DNA from 4 places in the Streptomyces sp. NPDC050416 genome. Region 3 is predicted to be linked to each of the others. Evidence: riboswitches for the same ligand, from Rfam matches in the RefSeq annotation. Region 3 holds a riboswitch; each other region holds the start of a gene.

Region 1 (5,749 bases), on a different contig from region 3:
GAGCCAGGCCGCCGACTCGGCCGCGGCGAGCGTGGCACCGAGTACCGCGAGCCCCTGCGTGGCCATGCAGCGCGCGAACACCGTCCCGGGCCTGCGCCGCTCCCCGTCCTGCGCCGGGAGGACCAGTGGCACCGGCCAGAGCAGCACGGCCAGCACCAGCAGGGCCGCGGCCAGGGACTGCGCGCCGGCCGCCGAGAAGCCGGTGCCCAGGACGGCCGTCGCCGCCACGGTGGTGAGGGCGGCCGTCGCCACGGTGTCCACCAGGCCCGGCACTCCCGCGTACGCCCGCCATCCCGTGCCCGCCAGCAGCAGCCGCAGCGTGAAGTCGGCGGCGAGCAGCAGCCACGCCGCGCAGCCCAGACCGAGGGCGATACGGGACAGGCCGCCGTACCCCGCCAGGTCCAGACCGACCGACAGGGTGCCGGTCGCCAGCACGGCGGCGCCGGCGGACGGCGCGCGCTGCGCCCACCAGGCGGTGGAGGGGGAGGGGCCGGGCATGGGCCCGATGCTAGGAGGCGCCGCGCGCGTTGCGAGCGGGGCACGCGCGCGGGCGCCTCAAAAACGCGAGAGCGCCCCCATACGCGCGTGCCCTCCGTGAAGTACGGCCTCAGGCCGGCCGCACCACGCTGTGGATCGCCGACTCGCCGTCGTAGTAGATCGACTCCTCGCGCACATAAGTGCCGGGCTTCGGGGCGTGGATCATCATGCCGTTGCCGATGTAGATGCCGACGTGGGTGACGTCGTCGTAGAAGAAGACCAGGTCACCGGGCTGGGCGTCGGTCAGCGGGACCGTGGTGCCGGCGTTGACCTGGTCGTAGGTCGTGCGCGGCAGGGTGACGCCCGCGGCCTTCCAGGCGGCCTGGGTGAGACCGGAGCAGTCGTAGGAGCCGGGGCCGACGGCGCCCCAGACGTACGGCTTGCCGATCTGGGCGCGGGCGAAGGCGAGCGCCTTCTCGGCCTTGGTGGCGTACGAGGAATCGGCCGGGGCCGTCGAGGTGGACGAGCCGGAGCCCGTGGACGAGGACGAGCCCGTGGACGAGGAGCCGCTGTCCTGCTGCTGGGCGGCCTGCTCCTGCGCCTGCTGCTGCGCGGCCTGCTGCCGGGCCAGCTCGGCGGCCTTGCGGGCGGCCTCCTGCTGCTTCTCCCGCTCGATCGCCGCGAGGCGTGCCTTCTCCTCGGCGGTCAGCTTCGACAGCAGGTCGCGCGCGTCGGCGAGCTTCCGCTGGACGGTGGCCTTGGCCGTCTTCAGGTCGCCCTGGGTCTCGGTGAGCGTCTCGAGGCTCTCGGTGGCCTCCTGGCGCTTCTTCATCGTCTCGGACTGCTGGGTGACGTAGTCGTCGACCGCGACCTTCTGACGGCCGGTCATCCGGTCCATCAGCTGGGTCTGGTCGAAGTAGTCCTGCGGGGTGTCCGCGAGCAGGAACGTCGCCGTGTCCGGGGCGGAGGCGCCGGTGCGGTACTGGGCGGCGGCGAAGGAACCGAGTTCCTCCCGTGCCTCGTTGAGCTTCTGGGTGCGCTTGGCGACGTCGTCGAGGAGGGTGTCGACGCGCTTGCTCTGCTTGGTGGTCTTCTCCTTGGCCGAGTTGTACTTGTCGGTCGCCGACTCGGCCTGGCGGTACAGGTCGTCGACCTTCTTCTCGACTTCCTCGAGACTCGGCTTGTCGTCGGCCTCGGGGGCGGCATTGGCCGACTGGGACAGCAGGGCGACGGACGTGAGGGCCGCCGTTGCCAGGGCGGGGGTCCGTATGCCTGCGACGCGCGTACCAGCGGGACGCGACTTGCGGTGCGACGCCAAGGGAGGCGACTCCTTCCATGCTCCGCCTACCGGGTTAGCTGTCGGGTTCGGGCGGGTACATCGGAAGGGTTGCCCTACTGCCGTCTCCGTGGAGGGAGTCCGGCCGATTCACCCCAGAGTTCTCGGTTGGGTCCCCGGCTCCGGCTGCCGCTGCGGCACACCGGACTCGGCGGAGGCCGCGCGGCCCGGCGACGTTCGCCGGTGGGGGTCGTGCGGCCTGCCCGCACGGTAGCCAACTCGTGTTGCCCTTGTGAAGGTTGATGGGCGATATGCCCGATACATTTTCGTGACCTTAGTCGAAAGCGTCGCCGAGAGTCATCGACGGAGGGGCGTTGGTCACGAGTTCGTCATAATTGTGACAGTCGTAGCGGACTGTGATCGTGCGTGGATACAGGGTGATGAGGGGTTCCTTTCGGCGATGTTCTCAGGGCGGCGGCGGGCTGTCAGTGGGGCGCCCTAGACTCGGAGAGCGATGAGCAGCCTCTTTGACGACAGCTTCCTGGCGGACCTCCAGGCCCAGCGGGGCCCCGCGGACGAGCCCCCGCCGCCACCCGAGGACGATCACGTACCGGAGCCGGTTCCGGACGATCTGTTCGGCGGGAAGTTCGACGTGCCCCCGGACCGGGACGCCTACTACCGCGACGGTGCCCCGCGCCCGCCGGTGGACACCGCCGCCCTCCTGGAGGGGCTGAACGACAACCAGCGCGCCGCCGTCGTCCACTCCGGCTCCCCGCTGCTCATCGTGGCCGGCGCCGGCTCCGGCAAGACCCGCGTGCTCACGCACCGCATCGCCCACCTGCTCGCCGAGCGGGGCGTGCACCCGGGGCAGATCCTCGCGATCACCTTCACCAACAAGGCCGCCGGCGAGATGAAGGAGCGCGTCGAGCAGCTCGTCGGCCCGCGGGCGAACGCGATGTGGGTGATGACCTTCCACAGCGCGTGCGTGCGCATTCTGCGGCGCGAGAGCAAGAAGCTCGGCTTCACGTCCTCGTTCTCGATCTACGACGCCGCCGACTCCAAGCGCCTGATGGCCCTGGTCTGCCGGGACCTGGACCTCGACCCCAAGCGCTTCCCGCCGAAGTCCTTCAGCGCCAAGATCAGCAACCTGAAGAACGAGCTGATCGACGAGGAGGACTTCGCCGCCCAGGCCACGGACGGCTTCGAGAAGACCCTCGCCCAGGCCTACGCGATGTACCAGTCGCGGCTGCGCGAGGCGAACGCCCTCGACTTCGACGACCTGATCATGACGACGGTCAACCTGCTGCGCGCCTTCCCGGACGTCGCCGAGCACTACCGCCGCCGCTTCCGCCATGTGCTGGTGGACGAGTACCAGGACACCAACCACGCCCAGTACGCCCTCGTCCGGGAACTCGTCGGCACCTCCGAGCACCCCGTCGACGTACCCCCCGGCCCGGACGACGTCCCGCCCGCCGAGCTGTGCGTCGTGGGTGACGCCGACCAGTCGATCTACGCCTTCCGCGGCGCGACGATCCGCAACATCCTCCAGTTCGAGGAGGACTACCCGGACGCGACGACGATCCTGCTGGAGCAGAACTACCGCTCCACCCAGACGATCCTCAGCGCGGCCAACGCGGTCATCGAGCGCAACGAGTCCCGCCGCCCCAAGAACCTGTGGACCAACGCGGGCGCGGGCGCCACGATCACCGGCTACGTCGCCGACACCGAGCACGACGAGGCGCAGTTCGTCGCCGACGAGATAGACCGCCTCACGGACGCCGGCGAGGCGAAGGCCGGCGACGTCGCCGTCTTCTACCGCACCAACGCCCAGTCCCGTGTCTTCGAAGAGGTCTTCATCCGCGTCGGCCTGCCCTACAAGGTCGTCGGCGGCGTCCGCTTCTACGAGCGCAAGGAGGTCCGGGACGTCCTGGCCTACCTGCGCGTGTTGGCCAACCCGGAGGACTCCGTGCCGCTGCGCCGGATCCTCAACGTCCCCAAGCGGGGCATCGGCGACCGTGCCGAGGCGATGATCGACGCCCTCGCCCAGCGGGAGAAGATCAGCTTCCCGCAGGCGCTCAAGCGCGTCGACGAGGCGTACGGCATGGCCGCGCGGTCCACCAACGCCGTCAAGCGGTTCAACACGCTGATGGAGGACCTCCGTACGATCGTCGAGTCCGGCGCCGGACCGGCCACGGTGCTGGAGGCGGTCCTGGAACGCACCGGGTACCTCGCCGAGTTGCAGGCCTCCACCGACCCGCAGGACGAGACCCGGATCGAGAACCTCCAGGAACTCGCCGCCGTCGCCATGGAGTTCGAGCAGGAGCGCGGCGAAGAGGAGCGGGGCACGCTGTCCGACTTCCTCGAACAGGTCGCCCTGGTCGCCGACTCCGACCAGATCCCCGACGAGGAGGACGGCGACGGCGTCATCACGCTGATGACCCTGCACACCGCCAAGGGCCTGGAGTTCCCGGTCGTCTTCCTGACCGGCATGGAGGACGGCGTCTTCCCGCACATGCGCGCCCTCGGCCAGGCCAAGGAGCTGGAGGAGGAGCGGCGCCTGGCGTACGTCGGCATCACACGCGCGCGGGAGCGGCTGTATCTGACGCGGTCCACCCTGCGCAGCGCCTGGGGCCAGCCCTCGTACAACCCGCCCTCCCGCTTCCTGGAGGAGATCCCGCCGGCGTACGTGGAGTGGAAGCGGACGGGAGCCACCGCGCCCGCGTCCTCCGGCCCCGTCTCCGGGGTGGCGGCCTCGCTGTCGTCGTCCCGCTCCCGTTCGTCCGCGTCGGGCGCGTCCGGTTTCGCCACGCGCCGGACCTCCGAGAAGCCGGTCGTGTCCCTGGCGGTCGGAGACCGGGTCACGCACGACCAGTTCGGCCTCGGAACCGTCGTGGCGGTGAAGGGCACGGGCGGGAACGCCGAGGCGACCATCGACTTCGGGGACACCAAGCCGAAGCGGCTGCTGCTGCGGTACGCGCCGGTGGAGAAGCTGTAGACCAGAGAGATCGGCCCCTGCCGGGCGACCGGCGGGGGCTGCCGGGACGTTACGTCGGGTCGATGCCGTGGCTGCGCAGCCACGGGAGCGGGTCGATCGCCGAGCCGCCGGCCGGGCGCACCTCGAAGTGCAGGTGAGGGCCGGTCGAGTTGCCGGAGTTGCCGGAGCGCGCGATCGGATCGCCGGCCTTCACGGTCGTACCCGAGGGGACCGTGTAGGTGGAGAGGTGGCAGTACCACGTCTCCGTGCCGTCCTTCGCGGTCACGATCATCATGTTGCCGTACGCGCTGTTCCACTGCGTGCGGACGGTGCCATCGGTCGCGGACATCACGGTCGTGCCGTACGAGACGGGGAAGTCGATGCCGGTGTGCAGGGACATCCAGTTGATGCCGGACTGGCCGTAGTAGGCACTGAGTCCATGCCGGGCGACCGGCAGGGCGAACTTGGGGCGCAGCCGCTCCTTGCGGGCCGCCTCCTCCGCCGCGCGCCTGCGCTCGGCCGCCTGCTGGGCCTTGAGGTCGATGCGCTCCTGTGTACGGCTGGCCCGGTCGGCGAAGTCGTCCGCGCCGGCGGCGAGGCTCTGGAGCTGCGTGTCCAGCTTGTTGTTGGCGGCGGCCGGTTTCACCGGCTGCACGTCCGCCGCGGTCGTCTGTGCCTCCGCGGCGCCGTCGTCGGAGAAGGTGCCGACGGAGGCGGCGGCGATCCCCGCGACGCCCATCACACACGCCGAGGGCACGGCGATGGTCAGCAGCGCCGAGCGCTTGGGAGGCGTACGGCGGCGGGAACGGGACCCGGCGCGCGCGGCCGCCCGTGAGCCGGCGCGCGGGCCGAGCTCTTCCTGACCGTCCAACAGCGGGGCGGCGGTGGGCAGTTCGCCGGTGGCGGCCGGCTCGCCACCGTCCGTGGCGGGGTCGGTGTAGGCGGACCCGTCCGCTTCGTCGAAGGCGACCTGATCGAGCGTCGCGGTCTCGTGCTGCTCGAAGGTTTCGCCGTGCTCCTCG
Region 2 (5,749 bases), on a different contig from region 3:
ACCGACGGCAGCTGGAAGGCGATGCTGTCCCAGCCCGGCATCGTGGGCGCGCAGGCCCCGGCGTCCGTGTCCGTGCAGCGAGAGCCGTGGCAGGACGACAGCCTGCTGGTCCTGCACAGCGACGGCCTGCCCGGCCGCTGGACGCCCCCCGACGACACCGTGCTCCTCGGCTGCGACCCGGCGGTGGTGGCCGCGGTGGTCCTCCGCGACGCGGGCAGCGCGGCCCGCCCGGTGCGGGACGACACATGTGTGGCGGTGCTGGGCGGGGGCGAGGGCGGCGGGAGCCGTCACGGCTCGGGGGGTTGAGGGGCGGACCTGCCCTTGTTTTTGCGGCGCTACGGCGTCCTGTTTACGGCGCTACGGGCGTTACGGCGTTACGTCCCACCGGGCGGGTCGGTCCCGGGAGGAGGGCCGGCCGCGTCAGGTCCGGCGTCCCGCTCTGCCCCGTCGACGCGCGGGATCCCCGCGCCCCGTGCCGCAAGGAACCCCAGCAAGCCCCGGCTCAGCGCCACCCGTTCCGCCGGTTCCATCGCCGCCAGCGCCGTGGTCAGGGCACGTGTCCGGCGGTCGGCGACGTCGCCCAGGACGTGCTGCCCGTGCGTGGTGAGCCACAGCTGCACCTCGCGTCGGGTGTCCGGGTGCGGGGCGCGTTCCAGGAGCCCGGCCGCCGCCAGGCGGTCGCAGAGGCGGCTGGCGGTGGGGAGGCCGATGTCCAGCTGGTCCGCCAGGGCCGTCAGGTTCAGGCCGGGCGCCGCCTCCAGGGTGCGCAGCGCCCGCAGCTGGTGCAGGGACAGCCGCAGTGCAGCCTCCTGGGCGGCGACCGACCACAGGGCCGTCAGGCTCTCCACGGCATCGGCTATCTGTGCCGCGACGGCCTCCGGGCCATCGCCCGGTCCCCTCGCCCGGGGGTCGCCGGGGCCGCCGAGATCGGTCACGAAACGGTCACTTTCCATAAGCTCCGGGTACTGCAGAGGTCGCCCTCTTTCAAAGGCTGTACCCGATGAGCCGAGGGGCAAGCCGCCCCGTTCACGCACCCGGCCGGGCCGGGAGGCTCAGCCCGCGCTGAGCCCCGTCAGCGCGACGAGCGGCAGCGTGTGCTGGGTCTGGAGGACCTTCGCGCGCAGGTACCGGACGTTGTGCGCGGTGGTGAAGACGCCCGTGGGGACGCGGTCGCGGACGGCCACGCCCAGGTCGCGCAGCTGGGCGGCCTTGTCGGGGTTGTTGGAGAGCAGGTCGAGCTCGCCGACGCCCAGGGCCCGGAGCATCTGGGCCGCCGCCGTGTAGTCGCGGGCGTCCTCCGGCAGCCCCAGGGCCGCGTTCGCCTCGTAGGTGTCGAGGCCCTCGTCCTGGAGGGCGTACGCGTCGAGCTTGTTGTAGAGGCCGATGCCCCGGCCCTCCTGGCGGAGGTAGAGGAGCACGCCGCCGCGCTCGGCGATGCGCTCGACGGCCTCGCGCAGCTGCGGGCCGCAGTCGCAGCGGGCCGAGCCGAACACGTCCCCGGTCAGGCACTCGGAGTGCAGCCGCACCAGCGGAACCGGACCGGGCTCGCCCAGGACGACGGCCACGTGTTCCTGGCCGTCGGCCAGGCCGTGGAAGGTGACGACCTCGGCGTCGACCTCGTAGCCGTCGTGGAAGCGCAGCGGGACCCGGACGCGGGAGCGCGGGGTGGCGAGGACAGCGGGGGTGTCGGGCATGCGGGGCCTCCGGGTTCCGTTCCTGTTCGGCTGCACAGCCGTCGGCTTGCAGTCTGCTTCAGATTTGAAGCAGATCCACGTCCGGAACCCTACACTTGCTTTAAATTTGAAGCAATGAAAGGCGGTGAGATCGAGGTGTGTTGTGACGTGCCTCACCAAAGGCGGCTCACGAACAGGCCGTGGAGGACCTCCGTCGCCACGGCACGTCGTCCGACGCCGGCCGCGTCCCGTCCTCCTGGAGCCCCTGTGCGATCGCCGTGGAGATCTCCTCCAGTTGCTCCACCTGCTCCTCGCTGAGCCGGTCGAACAGGAAGCTCCGCACGGTCTCGACATGCCCGGGCGCTGCCCGGTCCAGTACGGCGAACCCGTCGTCCGTCAAGGCCGCGATGCTGCCCCGCTTGTCGTACCGGCAGGCCTCGCGCCGCACCATGCCGTCCTTCTCCAGCCGCGTCACCGCGTACGTCAGCCGGCTGCGCGTGATCTTCAGCCGCTCGGCGAGATCGGTCATGCGCAGCCGCCGCTCCGGGGACTCCGACAGGACCGAGAGGATGGAGTAGTACAGGTGCGGCATGCCGGCGTCCTGCTGGAGCTGCCGGTCGATCGCGTCCTCCAGGAGCAGCGAGGCGGCGATGTACGCGCGCCAGGCGCGTTGCTCCTTGGGGGTGAGCCAGCGAGTCGTCATGCACCCAGTGTAGGTTTGTTTCAAACTTGAACCAAGCCCGTCCCGTCAGTCCGCCGTCCCGTCAGTCCGCCGTCCGTCACGAGTTTCCACGAGCCGGGAGCGTCGATGCCCCACCCGTACGTCCTGCTGTCCGCCGCCGTCTCCCTCGACGGCTACCTGGACGACACCGGCCCCGAACGCCTGCTCCTGTCCAGCCCGGCCGACTTCGACCGGGTCGACGAGGTCCGGGCGTCCGTCGACGCGATCCTGATCGGCGCCGGCACCGTCCGCGCCGACAACCCGCGCCTGCTGGTCAACTCACCCGAGCGGCGCGCCGCCCGCACGGCGGCCGGCCTGCCGGAGTACCCCCTCAAGGTCACGGTCAGCGGCTCCGGCGACCTCGACCCGGCGGCACAGTTCTGGCACACCGGCGGCCAGAAGGTCCTCTACACCACCGACCAGGGCGCCGAACGCGCCCGTGCCCTCGGCCTCGCCACTGCCGATGGCACCGATGCCGCCGACGCCACCGACGTCGTCCCCCTCGGCGCCGACCTCGACTGGCGGCGGCTCCTCACCCACCTGCACGACGTCCGGGGCGTACGGCGCCTCATGGTCGAGGGCGGCGGCCTGATCCACACCCAGCTCCTCACCCAGGGCCTCGCCGACGAACTCCAGCTGGTCCTCGCCCCGCTCTTCGTCGGTGACCCCGGGGCCCCCCGCCTCTTCGGACCCGGCGGCTACCAGTCCGGCCGGCTCCGGCTGCTGGAGACCCGGCGGATAGAGGACGTGGTCCTCATGCGCTACGAGCCGACCGCTCCCGGCACCGGCCCCCTCCCCGTCGCCGCCGACCACCACTGGCTGGCCCTGGCCTGCGAACTGGCCGCGCAGTGCCCGCCGTCGGACACGGCGTTCAGCGTCGGCGCGGTGGTCGTCGCGGCCGACGGCACCGAACTGGCCCGCGGCCACTCCCGCGAGGGCGGCGACCCGCTCGTGCACGCCGAGGAGGCGGCCCTGGCCAAGCTCGACCCGGCCGACCCCAGGCTCGCCGGCGCGACGGTCTACAGCAGCCTGGAGCCCTGCGCCCGCCGGGCCTCCCGCCCCGCACCCTGCGCCCGGCTGATCCTCGACGCGGGCGTGCGACGCGTGGTCACGGCCTGGCGCGAGCCGGACACCTTCGTGGCGGACGCCGACGGCAGCGGCCTGCTGGCGGCCGGGGGAGTGGAGGTCCTCGTCCTCCCGGAGCACGAGGAGCGCGCCAAGGCCCCGAACCACCACCTGACGCCCTGAGCTCGGGCCGATCGGCCCACGGATCCTGCAGCCTGGCCGCCTCGCGGGTCGCGCTGCCTCCAGGGCCGCTACGACAGCGCGGACGGGCGACCCGGGCCGCTGAGTACCGGGTGTGCGCGAGTGGTCCCGCGGATGGCGTACACTGGAGTCACAACGACGCGGGGTGGAGCAGCTCGGTAGCTCGCTGGGCTCATAACCCAGAGGTCGCAGGTTCAAATCCTGTCCCCGCTACTGAAGGCCGAGGGCCGGAATCCGAAAGGGTTCCGGCCCTCGGTGTTTCCTGGGTTCTCCATTACTGCCGACATCACTGTCGGTGAGTGAATCACACCGCTCCGCATCACAACTGACACACCGTCAAAACCCGTGAGTCACTTGCGCAGCGGTCAACTCGCCCGTTTTAGGCCGGTCATGGCAGGTTGGTCCGCGCGAAAAAGGTTAATGATCAAGCGGAATCGCTGGAATACCCACCGCGCGTCTATTAACGTTCGATAACGCAGCGCGGTCGTCCCAGCCGTCACAGAAGGCGGCTCCGTGCGCACGCGCCGAATCCTGAAAGGGAACCGGGGAACCACCACTTGGGGTGAATCGAGCGGATGCCGCCGTGGAAGCACGGCCGGTATACGCGCGTAGGAGACCTTCCTGCTCCGAACCCGTCAGCTAACCCGGTAGGCGAGAAGGAAGGAAAGGAGTACGCCCACGTGGCGTCCAACCGGCCTGCCCCCGCGGCCCCGTCCGCGCCGAACCAGCGCGACACCGAAACCTTCGGCTACGGCGGTCACCACACCGACGAGGGCCCGTTCCAGGAATGGAACCCCACCGCGGAGTCCATCCGCCCCATCCGTGGCCGGCATCGCGTCACCAAGCAGCGCGGCGGAGGCCTCGCGCGCAGCTCCACCGTCCTCGGCGTCGGCGTCATAGCCGCCGTGGGCGCGGGCGGCATGGCCAGCGCCCAGACCGGCAAGCCGCCGGTGTCGATCTCCGTCCCGGACCTTCCCTCGGTGGGTTCCCTCATCTCGGACGACGACACCCCCGAAGGCTCCGCCACTCCGCTCAGCGACCTCGCCACGGCGTCCGCCGACACCGAGCAGGGCACCTCCGGCGCCGGTGAGGCACTGCGCGCCCGGATCATGGCGCAGGTCGAGCACCAGCAGGAACAGATCGAGACCAAGGCCGCGCAGGACGCCGCCGAAGCCGCCCGCAAGGAGGCCGCGGAGGCCGCCACCAAGGCCGAGCAGGAAGCCAAGGCCAAGGCCGCCGAAGCCAAGAAGAAGGCGGAGGAGGAGGCCCGGAAGAAGGCCGAGGCCGAGCGGCTCGCCGCCCTCGCCAAGCAGTACACGCTGCCGACCTCCGCGTACACCATCACCTCCACCTTCGGTCAGGCCGGCGCCTACTGGTCCTCCGGCTACCACACCGGCCTCGACTTCGCCGCCCCCACGGGCACGCCGATCAAGGCGGTGCACAGCGGCACCATCACCGAGGCGGGCTGGAACGGCTCGTACGGCTACAAGACCGTCCTGACCCTCGATGACGGCACGGAGATCTGGTACGCGCACCAGTCGTCCATCGGCGTCAGCGTCGGCCAGAAGGTCAGCACGGGCGACGTCATCGGCCGCGTGGGCGCGACCGGCAACGTCACCGGGGCGCATCTGCACCTCGAGGTCCACACCGGTGGCTCCAGCAACGGCATCGACCCGCTCGCGTGGCTGCGGGGCAAGGGCCTGAACGTCTGAGCGACGGCGGCGTTTCCGGTCTCGTGCGGGGTTTCGTGCGGGGCCGTTTACGGGAGTTTTGCGTCCGCTGTGGAATGGGCCTCCCCCGCACGGCCGTTGACACGGAGCATGACTTCTCTTCGCAAGCTCGGCTCCTCCGACCTCGAGGTCTTCCCGCTCGCCCTCGGCGGCAACGTCTTCGGCTGGACCGCGGACGAGGCACAGTCGTTCGCCGTCCTCGACGCGTACACCGCCGCCGGCGGCAACTTCGTCGACTCCGCCGACGTCTACTCGGCGTGGGCGGACGGCAACCAGGGCGGCGAGTCCGAGACCGTCCTCGGCAAGTGGCTGACGTCGCGGGGCAACCGCGCGGACGTCGTCGTCGCCACGAAGGTCAG
Region 3 (5,749 bases):
GGACTTGGGAGGGTCGAAGGCGAGGTGCAGCAGCCCGGCCGTACGTGCCATGGGAGACGACAGGCGGTACCGGGTGATCCGGCCCTGCTCGTCGATCCGTCTGAAGGTGCCCGTACCTCCCTCCTCCGTACCGAGCAGCGCCATCAACAGCGCGTCCAGCCCGGCGATCACCCCGACGGGGGTGGCACCACGCTCCGGCGGAATCGCGATCTGCGTCGTACGACCGGACGGGAACGGAATCCGCAGCAGGGAACTGGCCTTGTCCTGGCTCGCGTAGAACTCGCCGCTCACCGGGTGCCGCCCGACGAAGACCGGCTGTGCGCGGGCTTCGAAGAACCAGTGGCGCTCGGGGTGACGGTGGTCGGGGTGCCGCCTGCGAAGAGTGCGGCGCGGGGTCCAGCAGCAGCAAGTGGTTCCCGCCTTCCAGCGTGGCCCAGATCCGGCCCGGGTAGCGGGTGGAGGCGGCCAGGCCGTGCGGCAGGTCCGTGTCGTCGCCCAGCGGGAACTGCGCGAGCCCGGTGACCTGTTCGGTGTGCGGGTCCAGTGCGAGTTTGAGCAGTCGGCTGGGGTACCACTGGGTGATGAGGAGCAGCGGGGCGCCGGGCACCTTCACGGGTTCATGGGTCTGTCCGGCCTCAGGAAGGGAGTACTCCCTCAGCGACCGGCTCCGGAGCCTGCCGGGGCTCGCGGGTGCGGCCGACGCGGCGTCCGGGCCGAGTGCGAGACCGGCTCCTCCCGCGGCACCGAGCGCGACGAGCCCTCGCTGAAACGTACGACGGTCCATGCAGTCCTCCGTGGTCCCTGTCCATGAGCGTGACGCACATGGTTCAGGGCAGCGGTCGCTGAAGGCCGCCTTCACGAGGTTCGCCTCGCCGCAATACACCGAGCCGAGGCCAGCGCCGGGCACTGCCCAACCCGGCGCCGCAAGCTGCTGCCGGCGGCTGCCCGGGGCGGGCGGGGGCGCAGCCCGGCGGAGCGGGGTGCCGCTGCGCCCACCCGTGCCGCCTGGGGGCACCTCCCAGGCCCTTGAGGCACTGGGGGAGGCACGATTGCCCGCAGCGGCGGCCGACGGCAGCTGAGCCACTACGCACGCGCGGCCGCGCACGGCGAGAAGGGGACGTGTCGGGGGGTGTCCGACCCCATCGCGCCGTTCCGAGGACGGACACCCCCCGACGCGGCCCCGACTTACAAGCCAGCCGCGGGCGCAGCCGCAGCCGCTACGCCACCGCAGCGATCCGCATCCGGATGTCCTCCGGCGACAACGCACCCTTCGCCGTCACATGATCCCCCGACGACTCCCCACGCAGCCGCCGCCCGATCCACGGCACCAGAAACTCCCGCGCCCAGTGCACGTCGTCCCGCCGGACCTCAAGAGGGCCCCGAGCCGGCAGCGGCGGCCACGGCTGCTCCGGGTCCGCCGGAACCTCCAGCCCGAGCACCTGCCCCGCGCGGAGCGCCACCCGCGTGTGCCCCTCCGGCGACAGGTGCAGCCGGTCGGCGTCCCAGGCCCTGCGGTCCTGGACACTGCGCAGGGACCACAGGTCGAGCACCGGGCAGCCGTACCGGTCGGCGATGGCCCGCACATGCCCGTTGTAGGTCGCGATCTTGCCGCGCAGGTGCTTGAGCACGGGCATCCCACGCGTGTCGAACCCAGTCGTCACCATCACCGTGCCGGCCACGGCGGTGAGCCGCACCAGGGCCCGCTCGAAGCGCTCGGCCACCTCGTCCGGGTCGGTACCGGGCCGGAGGATGTCGTTACCTCCGGCGCAGAACGAGACGAGGTCCGGGGCCATTTCTACGGCCCGTGGAACCTGGTCCGCCACGATCTGGTCGAGGAGTTTCCCGCGCACGGCGAGGTTGGTGTATTGGAAGTCGCCTTCGGGCCGGCGGTCGGCGAGCAGGACGGCGAACCGGTCGGCCCAGCCGACGAACGCCCCGTCGGGGCCGGGATCACCGACACCCTCGGTGAAGCTGTCCCCCACCGCCACGTACGACCCGATCACTGCTCTGCTGTCACTCTTCGAATCGTCTGCCACAGCAGCACATGATTCACCTTCTAATGTGACCTACGCGACCGTAGGAAAGGGTTGACGGGCGGTGAGATAAGCCACTCCCCAAGTGTTCACCAACTCCGGAATAGGACACCCGTCAGCGATGTTGGGGGGTCAGTCGCCACACCCGGAATCCCGTGATCCGGAAGTGACTCCACACGGTCCGGAAGCCGAAGTGCCCACTCGTGTACGGCTCCGGATCGCGGTAGTCGAAGACGAGCCTCCCGTTGTTCCACCACCGCACCGTCGAACCGTCGGAGACGATCCGCACCCGGTTCGGCTCACCCGGCACCAGCAGCGGCTCGGTGTAGTCGTGGACCAGGGGCCGGACTCCGGGCTGCCCGACGTACCGCCGCAGCCGGGTCGTAGTGTTGTAGTTGGCACCGTAGCCGGCGTAGTACGTCGTGAGGTGGTCGTACTCGTCCAGCGCCCCACCGCGCGGCGTGGCGAAGAGGTCGGCCGGGGAGCGGACGTCGGTCGCGTTCCAGAAGTTGTTGAGGTCCGAGACACGGTCGTTGGCCCCGCCCTCGGAGACGGGCGTGGCGGTGTACTCGAGGGCGTACGGCCCTTCGAGCCGCTGCCTGAACCATACGGTCGCGCCGCTCGGTACGTCGATCTCCAGAACACCACGGGACGCGGTGACGGTGCCGCCGTCCTGGAGTTCGGTCGCCCACTGGGCGAGGCCGTGATGGAAGTCGTCTCGGGCGATGAGGCGGCGGTGCCGGGGCGCGGCGTGCGCGGCGCCCGTCGGGACGAGGGCCGCCACGGCGGCTCCGGCGGCCAGGCTGGCGAACGCTCTGCGGGAGGTCGGCACGGGACACATCTCCTTGGTGATCCGCCTGGAAGGATCTAGAAAGCGCTTGCGCTCCGGATGGGATCACTGTGTCCCAACTGCCGCCCGCTGTCGATCCCTTGGGGCGATCGGAAGGTGCGCGCACACACCGAAGGCCGGACCCGGGGATCGGGGTCCGGCCTTCGGTCGCGTGTCAGGCAGGTGGTGACGCGGTCGGTCAGCCGACGGAGACGCCGTGCGAGCGCAGGAAGGCGACCGGGTCCACGTCCGAGCCGTAGTCCGGCGTGGTGCGGATCTCGAAGTGCAGGTGCGGTCCGGTCACGTTGCCGGTGGCACCGGACAGGCCGATCTGCTGCCCGGCGCTCACGGTCTGGCCGGCCGAGACGGAGAGCGAGGACAGGTGGGCGTACTGCGCGTAGCTGCCGTCGTTCAGCCTGATGACGACCTGGTTGCCGTACGCGCCGCCCCACCCGGCGGAGACGACCGTTCCCGCGCTGACGGCCTTGAGCGAGGTGCCGGTCGGGACGACGAAGTCGACACCGGTGTGGTAGCCGCTGGACCACATGCTGCCGGACATGTGGTACGGGGTGCCGACGGTGGCGCCCTCGACGGGGAGGGTGTAGCCGCTGGAGGTCGCGGCGGCCGACTTGGCGGCGGCCGGCTTGGCGGCGGCCGGCTTCGAGGGCGACTCGGCAGCGGACGACTTCGACGCCGGGGACTTCGAGGACTTGGATGGCGAGGCCTTCGACGGGGCCGGGGACCCGCTCGCCGCCGCCTTCTTGCCGATCGCCAGCTTCAGCCCCGGGTGGATCAGCGACGGGTCGTCGCCGACGGCGTCACGGTTGTCCGAGTAGAGCTTCTTCCAGCCGCCGTCGACGTGCTGCTCGTCGGCGATCTTCGCGAGGTAGTCACCGGCCCGCACGGTGTACGAGCGGGCGCCCGTAGCCTTTTCGGTGGCCTTCTTCTCGGCGGCCGGCGCGGACTGGACGGCCTTTTCCGGAGCCGACTGCGGGGTGGCGGCGTGGGCGCCGGCGGCCCCCATGAGTGGAAGGGCGAGAGCGGCCCCACCGGTTCCGGCGACGGCGATGGAGCGGGTGAAACGCTGGGACTTCGGGCGGCGATGCTTACCCTTCGCGGGCATGGCGAATTCCTCTCCGTCGCCTGCGAGGTGAGCTGTCGGGTTCGGACTGGAGATGCCCGGCCACGCCGAGGCGCGGCTTAACCCCAAGCCGTTCCGGGAACCGGAACAGGCGTCTTACCTGTGGGTCCCCCGCTCCTGCCGTACGTCGGGTCAGTGTGTGCGGGCTCCGGGCGGCGGCAGGATTAGGCGTCCGTCCGGATTGGTGGGGAACGTAAGCGACCAGGACGCAAAGGGACAAGCTCGCGGTTGCCCGTGACGGCGTTTTTCTTGACGCGCCGACATTTTTTCCGTCACGGAGCGTGGATTTCCGATCTCCAGCTCCCCGCAATTCCCCTGAATCACACCGAAATTACGTGCACATGGCAACAACACATCGTCACGAATATGACGATGCTCACGCACCCCGACCTCATCTCCTTTACAGCCGGGGCACGTTATGCCTAAACAACCGAAGCACTCTCCATTCGGACAGAAGGGCTATTTGCTCTTAAGCCGGACGACGGTGGCGTCCAGATCCCCGCGCAGACCGACCCGCAGCCCGTGATGGAGCAGCACGGCTCCCCGGTGAGTTTCGCCCGTTTCGAGGCATTCGTACGACGCCGCCGGGTCGAGACCCCGCAGCCGGAGCGGCGGAACGGGCTCGCCGTAGCGCTGCGCCTGGAGCCAGGCGAGGACGACGATCTCGTCGCCGAGGACGTACTGCACGGCGCTCAGGCCGCCCTCCGGCGGGCGCAGCCGGTACAGGTCGCCGCGCTGCACCACGGGCCGGATCTCCTTGTAGAGCTCCACCCAGTCCCGCGCCTCGGCGAGTTCCCGCTCCGTCCACTTCGTGAGGTCGCCGCCGACCCCGAGCACCCCGGCCATGGCGCTGACGAACCGGAACCGCAGGGAGCTGGCCCGGCGGTTGAGCATGGCGTTCGGGCTGTCGGTGACCCAGGCGGCCATGACCCGGGCCGGGTGGATCTGACTGAAGCCGTGCTGGATGGCGAGCCGGTCGAGCGGGTCGGTATTGTCCGAGGTCCACACCTGGTCCGTGCGGCCGAGCACACCGAGGTCGATCCGGCCGCCGCCGCCCGAGCAGGACTCGAAGGCCACCCCGGGGTGGGCGGCCCGCAGCCGGTCCAGCAGGGCGTACAGGGCGTGCACGTGGTCGACCCACAGCCGCTGCGGGTAGGGGTCGTCCGGCCACCCGGCGTCGGTGAAGCAGCGGTTGAAGTCCCACTTGACGTAGTCGATCGGCGCGCTGGACAGGAGCCCGTCGAGCTGCTCCCAGAGGTACTCCTGGACGTCCTCGCGGGCGAGGTTCAGTACGAGCTGATTGCGGAACTCCGTCCGCTTTCGTCCCGGTTGATACTGCACCCAGTCCGGGTGCGCGCGGTACAGCTCGCTGTCCGGGTTGACCATCTCCGGCTCGACCCAGATCCCGAACTGCATGCCGAGGCCGTGCACGTGCTCGGCGAGCGGCTTCAGGCCGCCCGGGAAGCGGTCGGGGTTGGGGGTCCAGTCGCCGAGCCCGGCCCGGTCACTCGTGCGCGTCCCGAACCAGCCGTCGTCGACCACGAACAGCTCGACACCCATGGCGGCGGCCCGCTCGGCGAGCGCCCGCTGCTGTTCCTCGGAGATGTCGAACTCGGTGGCCTCCCACGAGTTGAACAGCACCGGCCGGTCCTGGTCCGCGTCCGGGATCACGTACGTCCGCTGGTAGGCGTGCCAGGCGCGGCTCGCCCCGCCGAAGCCGCCGTCGCTCCAGAGCCCGGCGAAGAC
Region 4 (5,749 bases), on a different contig from region 3:
CGGGTGCGGACGCGGGCGTTCCGTCCGCGCCGATCCGGTCGTAGCGTACGGTGGCGATGAACTCGCCGCCGACTGTGGCCGCGAGTCCCACCCGGTCCACAAAGTCGTGGTGCGTGAAGCGGTGGACGTCCTTGGCGGACAGGCGAGGGTACGGCGCGAAGAAGCGGTAGTACTTCGACTCGTCGGAGACCTGCTCGTAGAAGCTGACCAGGCGCTCGGCGTCATCAACGGTGATGGGCCGGATGCGCGCGGTGCCACCGTCGCGCAGCACCACGTCGGCTTCCCAGTGGGCGGGATACTCGTGCCGGTCCGGCGAGGTCTGCATGGGCCCCAGAGTACGTCTGGCGTATGACAGCGGCGCGAGGCAGTCTGTGGAGGGCGTCAGTCGGGTCGAGGCCGCGATCCGACGGCACCCCGGGGCGGTACATCAGGACCGCTCCGGCGCAGCTTCACGTGTGGGAAACTGGTCTAGACAACCCTGAAAACCGAAGGGCAGCAACACATGGCTGAGCGCCGCGTCAACGTCGGCTGGGCCGAGGGCCTCCACGCCCGCCCCGCCTCCATCTTCGTCCGAGCCGCCACGGCCGCAGGCGTCCCGGTGACGATCGCCAAGGCAGACGGCAACCCCGTCAACGCGGCCTCCATGCTGGCCGTCCTCGGCCTCGGTGCCCAGGGCGGTGAGGAGATCGTCCTCGCCTCCGACGCCGAGGGTGCGGACGCCGCCCTGGACCGGCTGGCGAAGCTGGTCTCCGAGGGTCTCGAGGAACTGCCCGAGACCGTCTGAGCATTCTTCCGCGCCTGATCCGGTACCCCTGGTCCGGTGCAACCAGAAGGGCTCGTCCGAATTCATCGGGCGAGCCCTTCGCCATTCCCGGTCACGGGTCGCCATTTCCCATCACGATCGGCCGCGCATTCCCGTTCCCGGGCAGCAGAAATAATCCCCCGCGAATTACCTGCTCTTTGTATACGGCTCTCGTGTTAATGCCGCAGGCTCGCCGTGTTTACGGGATGTTGCGAGTTCCTCACACGCTCGGCCCGCTCCCCGGCGGAGCCGAAACGCAGCCGGTGCGCGGCCGTCGCGCGCTCGGTGTGCAGCGCCGTGACCGCCCGCGCGCGCTCGCTGTCCCCGCGCGCCACCGCGTCCACGATCGCGCCGTGCTCGGTCCAGGACTCCACGGGCCCGGCCGGAGCCTCGACGGTGTACATCCAGGCGATCTTGTGGCGGAGCTGGGTCAGCATCGAGGTCAGCGCGGGGCTGCCGGAGGCCTGTGCGAGCGTCTCGTGGAACCAGCCGCCCAGGGAGCGCAGGTCGTCGCTGTTGCCCCGGCGGGCGCGCTCCTGGCCGAGCCTGACCAGGCCGCGCAGGACCTTCAGGTGGGCCTCGGTGCGGCGCTGGGCGGCACGGGCCGCGCCGAGCGGCTCCAGCAGCAGCCGCATCTCCAGCAGGTCGGCGGCCTCCTGCTCGGTGGGTTCGGCGACGCACGCGCCCGCGTGCCGCCGGGTCACCACGAAGCCCTCGGCCTCCAGGGTGCGCAGGGCCTCCCGGACGGGGACGCGCGAGACACCGTAGCGGCGGGCGAGGAGTTCCTCGGTCAGCCGGCCGCCGCGTTCGTAGACACCCGCGACGATGTCGTCCCGGATGGCCGTGCACACCGAGTGCGCCGGAATGCGCATGACCGACCTCCGTTTAATCCCCGTGAAACGTCGACGAGTGACACGTGTTCCGTGACTCTATTGCAATGAGCCGGAATTTCCGACGGCAGACCGGAATCCAGGGATATTTTTTGGACAGCCGGGCGTCACAAACGCCGAAAGCCCCGGCTCGGGGAGCCGGGGCCTCGGGAAGCGGAGTGGTGCGCCGTCAGACGCTCACGCCGTGCGAGCGGAGGTAGGCGACCGGGTCGATGTCGGAGCCGTACTCGGGGCTCGTACGGGCCTCGAAGTGCAGGTGCGGACCGGTGACGTTGCCGGTCGCGCCGGACAGGCCGATCTGCTGGCCGGGGGTGACCTTCTGGCCCACCGAGACGCTGATGGACGACAGGTGGCCGTACTGGGTGTACGTGCCGTCGTTCATCTTGATCACGATCTGGTTGCCGTAGGAGCCGCCCCAGCCGGCCTCGACGACCTCGCCCATGCCGACCGCGTGGACGGAGGTGCCGCTGGCGGCGTGGAAGTCGACACCGGTGTGGCTGCCGGAGGACCACAGGCCGCTGCTGGCCTGGTAACCGGTGGAGACGTACGAGCCGGAGATCGGGGGCACGAAGGTGTTGAGGCGCTTGCGCTCGGCCTCGCGGGCGGCGCGTTCCTTGGCCTCGCGGGCCTTCTCGGCGGCTTCCTTGGCCTCCTTGGCCGCCTCGGCGGCCCGCTCGCGGGCGGCCTCCTCGGCCTTCTGTTTGGCGGCGGCCATCTCGGCGGCCTGCTTCTGGGCGGCGGCCTGGGCGTCGATCTGCTGGGCCACGGTGTCGCCCATGGTGACGACGGGAGTGAGGCCGGTCTGCTCGACGGCGGGCTCGGCCGCGAAGGCCGGGGCGGCCACGCTGCCGATGACACCGGTGGTGGCGAGGGCCGCGACGCCCGCCGCGCGGGCCGTGCCGCGCTGCATCCGGCTGGGACGACGGTGCTTCCCGGTGGCGCGGGTGAACGCCATGGAGTGCCTGGTCCTTTCCTTCCTTCTCGCCTACCGGGTTAGCTGACGGGTTCGGAGCAGGAAGGTCTCCTACGGACCCCCTCGCGGCTCGCGCGGGCGTCCGATTCACCCCAGGGACTGCGGTGGGTCCCCGGCTCCCCTGGCTCGCGCCGTACGGGGACTCGGCGATGACTGTCCGGTGCCGCGGGTGCGGCGCACTGCCTGACGAACAGCCCGGACGAACCTAAGCGGGGCCACTTTCAATTCCCAAACGGATCCCGGTTTTTGTAGCGCATCCCACAGGGCAGACAGGCAACCTCCGCACCAATTCGGGCATAAAGGAGCCCTGGTGCCTTAGAAGACAACCAGGGCCCCTGCGCGCGCGTGCTCCTACTCGGCGGCGACGACCGAGACTTCGCCGATGCCCAGGGCCTCGACCGGGGCCTTGATCTGCGCCGCGTCACCGACGAGCACGGTCACCAGCCGGTCCACCGGGAAGGCGCTGACGGCCGCCGCGGTGGCCTCCACGGTGCCGGTCGCGGCGAGCTGCCGGTACAGCGTGGCCTGGAAGTCGTCGGGCAGGTGCTGCTCGACCTGGTCGGCCAGCGTGCTCGCGACGGCCGCCGCCGTCTCGTACTTCAGCGGCGCCACGCCGACCAGGTTCTGCACGGCGACGTCCCGCTCGGCGTCGGTCAGCCCCTCGGCGGCGAGCGTGCGCAGCACCGTCCAGAGGTCCTGGAGGGCGGGGCCGGTGTTGGGCGTGTCCACGGAGCCGCTGATGGCGAGCATCGCGGCACCGGTCCCGTCCGGGGCGGACCTGAGGACCTGGCCGAACGCCCGCACCCCGTAGGTGTAGCCCTTCTCCTCGCGCAGCACGCGGTCCAGGCGGGAGGTGAGGGTGCCGCCGAGGCAGTACGTGCCGAGCACCTGCGCGGGCCACACGCGGTCGTGCCGGTCCGGGCCGATCCGGCCGATCAGGAGCTGCGTCTGGACGGCGCCGGGGCGGTCCACGATGACGACCCGGCCCGTGTCGTCGGCGGTCACCGGCGGCACCGGGCGCGGCTCGGCCGCGGAGCCGGTCCAGGCGCCCAGCGTGTCGCCGAGCAGGGCGTCGAGGTCGATGCCGGTGAGGTCGCCGACGACCACGACCGTGGCCGTGGCGGGCCTGACGTGCCTCTCGTAGAAGGCGCGTACGGCCGCGGAGTCGATCGCGGCGACCGTCTCCTCGGTGCCCTGGCGGGGCCGGGACATGCGCGAGTCCGCCGGGAACAGCTCCTTGGAGAGCTCCTTGGCGGCACGGCGGGCGGGGTTGGCCAGCTCGTGCGGGATCTCGTCGAGGCGGTTGCGGACCAGCCGCTCGACCTCGCTGTCCGCGAACGCGGGGGCCCTCAGGGCGTCGGCGACCAGGCCGAGCCCCTTGGCGAGCCGGGAGGCCGGCACCTCCAGGCTGAGCCGGACGCCGGGGTGGTCGGCGTGCGCGTCGAGGGTGGCGCCGGCGCGCTCCAGTTCGGCGGCGAAGTCCTCGGCGGAGTGCTTGTCGGTGCCCTCGGAGAAGGCCCGGGCCATGATCGTGGCCACACCGTCGAGGCCGGCCGGCTCGGCGTCCAGGGGTGCGTCCAGCAGCACCTCCACGGCGACGACCTGCTGGCCGGGGCGGTGGCAGCGCAGGACCGTCAGGCCGTTGCCGAGCGTGCCGCGCTCGGGGGCCGGGAAGGCCCACGGCTTGGCCTCGCCCGCCTGCGGCTGGGGGTGGAAGTCCATCGTGGCGAGCTCGGTCACTTGGCCGCCTCCTCGTTCTCGTTCAGGGCCGCGGCTGCGGTGTCGTCGGTGGTGTCGGCGTCCTCGGCGGTCTCCGCGTCGCCCGTCTCGCCGGCGACGGGCTCGTAGACGAGCACCGCGCGGTTGTCGGGCCGCAGGCGGGCCTTGGCGACCTCCTGGACCTCCTCGGCCGTCACCTCCAGCACGCGCTGCACGGCGGTCAGGGCGAGCTGCGGGTCGCCGAACAGGACGGCGTACCGGCACAGTTCGTCGGCGCGGCCCGCGACCGTGCCCAGCCGGTCCAGCCACTCGCGCTCCAGCTGGGCCTGGGCACGCTCCATCTCCTCGGCCGTGGGGCCCTCCTCGGCGAACCGGGCGAGCTCCTCGTCGATGGCGGACTCGATGACCGGGACCTCCACGTCACCGGACGTCTTCACGTCCAGCCACCCCAGGGAGGGCGCCCCGGCGAGTCGCAGCAGGCCGAAGCCGGCCGCCACGGCCGTACGGTCGCGCCGCACGAGGCGGTTGTACAGGCGGGAGGACTCGCCGCCGCCGAGGACCGTCAGGGCCAGATCGGCCGCGTCGCACGCGCGCGTGCCGTCGTGCGGCAGCCGGTAGGCGGCCATCAGGGCGCGCGCCGGGACCTCCTCCTCGACGACCTCGCGCAGCTGCTCGCCGATGATCTCCGGCAGCGCGCCGTCCCGGGGCGCGGGCTTGCCGTCGTGCCCGGGGATGGAGCCGAAGTACTTCTCGATCCAGGCCAGGGTCTGCTCCGGGTCGATGTCGCCGACCACGGAGAGCACGGCGTTGTTCGGCGCGTAGTAGGTGCGGAAGAACGCGCGGGCGTCCTCCAGTGTGGCCGCGTCCAGGTCGGCCATGGAGCCGATCGGCGTGTGGTGGTAGGGGTGGCCCTCCGGGTAGGCGAGGGCGGTCAGCTTCTCGAAGGCGGTGCCGTAGGGGACGTTGTCGTAGCGCTGGCGGCGCTCGTTCTTGACGACGTCCCGCTGGTTCTCCATGGACTCGTCGTCGAGCGCGGCCAGCAGGGAGCCCATGCGGTCGGCCTCCAGCCAGAGGGCGAGCTCCAGCTGGTGGGCGGGCATGGTCTCGAAGTAGTTGGTCCGCTCGAAGCTGGTGGTGCCGTTCAGCGAGCCGCCCGCGCCCTGGACGAGCTCGAAGTGGCCGTTGCCCTTGACCTGGGCGGAACCCTGGAACATCAGGTGCTCGAAGAGGTGAGCCAGGCCGGTACGCCCCTTGACTTCGTGGCGCGAGCCGACGTCGTACCAGAGGCATACCGCCGCGACCGGGGTCAGGTGGTCCTCGGAGAGCACCACGCGCAGGCCGTTGGCCAGGCGGTGCTCGGTCGCT

What was found. Region 3 has a riboswitch for cyclic di-AMP ahead of ACIBL4_RS02695 (peptidoglycan DD-metalloendopeptidase family protein). Riboswitches for the same ligand answer to the same signal wherever they lie in the genome.
Region 1: it holds a riboswitch for cyclic di-AMP, as region 3 does, so the genes downstream of both, ACIBL4_RS07640 (NlpC/P60 family protein) here and ACIBL4_RS02695 (peptidoglycan DD-metalloendopeptidase family protein) in region 3, are expected to answer to the same signal.
Region 2: it holds a riboswitch for cyclic di-AMP, as region 3 does, so the genes downstream of both, ACIBL4_RS34405 (M23 family metallopeptidase) here and ACIBL4_RS02695 (peptidoglycan DD-metalloendopeptidase family protein) in region 3, are expected to answer to the same signal.
Region 4: it holds a riboswitch for cyclic di-AMP, as region 3 does, so the genes downstream of both, ACIBL4_RS35925 (M23 family metallopeptidase) here and ACIBL4_RS02695 (peptidoglycan DD-metalloendopeptidase family protein) in region 3, are expected to answer to the same signal.

Annotation. Positions count from the first base shown of each region.
Region 1 covers NZ_JBITII010000002.1:573,059-578,807, reverse strand. Annotated here, with positions in the region: gene ACIBL4_RS07645 (hypothetical protein) at 1-498, opposite strand, end outside; gene ACIBL4_RS07640 (NlpC/P60 family protein) at 608-1,795, opposite strand; cyclic di-AMP (ydaO/yuaA leader) riboswitch at 1,804-1,977, opposite strand; gene pcrA (DNA helicase PcrA) at 2,268-4,748, shown strand; gene ACIBL4_RS07630 (M23 family metallopeptidase) at 4,798-5,749, opposite strand, start outside.
Region 2 covers NZ_JBITII010000014.1:22,894-28,642, reverse strand. Annotated here, with positions in the region: gene ACIBL4_RS34435 (SpoIIE family protein phosphatase) at 1-306, shown strand, start outside; gene ACIBL4_RS34430 (MarR family winged helix-turn-helix transcriptional regulator) at 375-953, opposite strand; gene ribA (GTP cyclohydrolase II) at 1,053-1,694, opposite strand; gene ACIBL4_RS34420 (MarR family winged helix-turn-helix transcriptional regulator) at 1,861-2,376, opposite strand; gene ACIBL4_RS34415 (dihydrofolate reductase family protein) at 2,482-3,642, shown strand; tRNA gene ACIBL4_RS34410 (tRNA-Met) at 3,800-3,873, shown strand; cyclic di-AMP (ydaO/yuaA leader) riboswitch at 4,173-4,329, shown strand; gene ACIBL4_RS34405 (M23 family metallopeptidase) at 4,341-5,372, shown strand; gene ACIBL4_RS34400 (aldo/keto reductase) at 5,481-5,749, shown strand, end outside.
Region 3 covers NZ_JBITII010000001.1:587,290-593,038, forward strand. Annotated here, with positions in the region: gene ACIBL4_RS02680 (hypothetical protein) at 1-291, opposite strand, end outside; gene ACIBL4_RS02685 (SGNH/GDSL hydrolase family protein) at 1,218-2,003, opposite strand; gene ACIBL4_RS02690 (DUF6250 domain-containing protein) at 2,149-2,865, opposite strand; gene ACIBL4_RS02695 (peptidoglycan DD-metalloendopeptidase family protein) at 3,062-3,985, opposite strand; cyclic di-AMP (ydaO/yuaA leader) riboswitch at 3,990-4,151, opposite strand; gene ACIBL4_RS02700 (alpha-galactosidase) at 4,463-5,749, opposite strand, start outside.
Region 4 covers NZ_JBITII010000015.1:120,816-126,564, reverse strand. Annotated here, with positions in the region: gene ACIBL4_RS35940 (GNAT family N-acetyltransferase) at 1-325, opposite strand, end outside; gene ACIBL4_RS35935 (HPr family phosphocarrier protein) at 503-784, shown strand; gene ACIBL4_RS35930 (GntR family transcriptional regulator) at 979-1,674, opposite strand; gene ACIBL4_RS35925 (M23 family metallopeptidase) at 1,862-2,647, opposite strand; cyclic di-AMP (ydaO/yuaA leader) riboswitch at 2,661-2,824, opposite strand; gene ACIBL4_RS35920 (M16 family metallopeptidase) at 3,017-4,405, opposite strand; gene ACIBL4_RS35915 (pitrilysin family protein) at 4,402-5,749, opposite strand, start outside.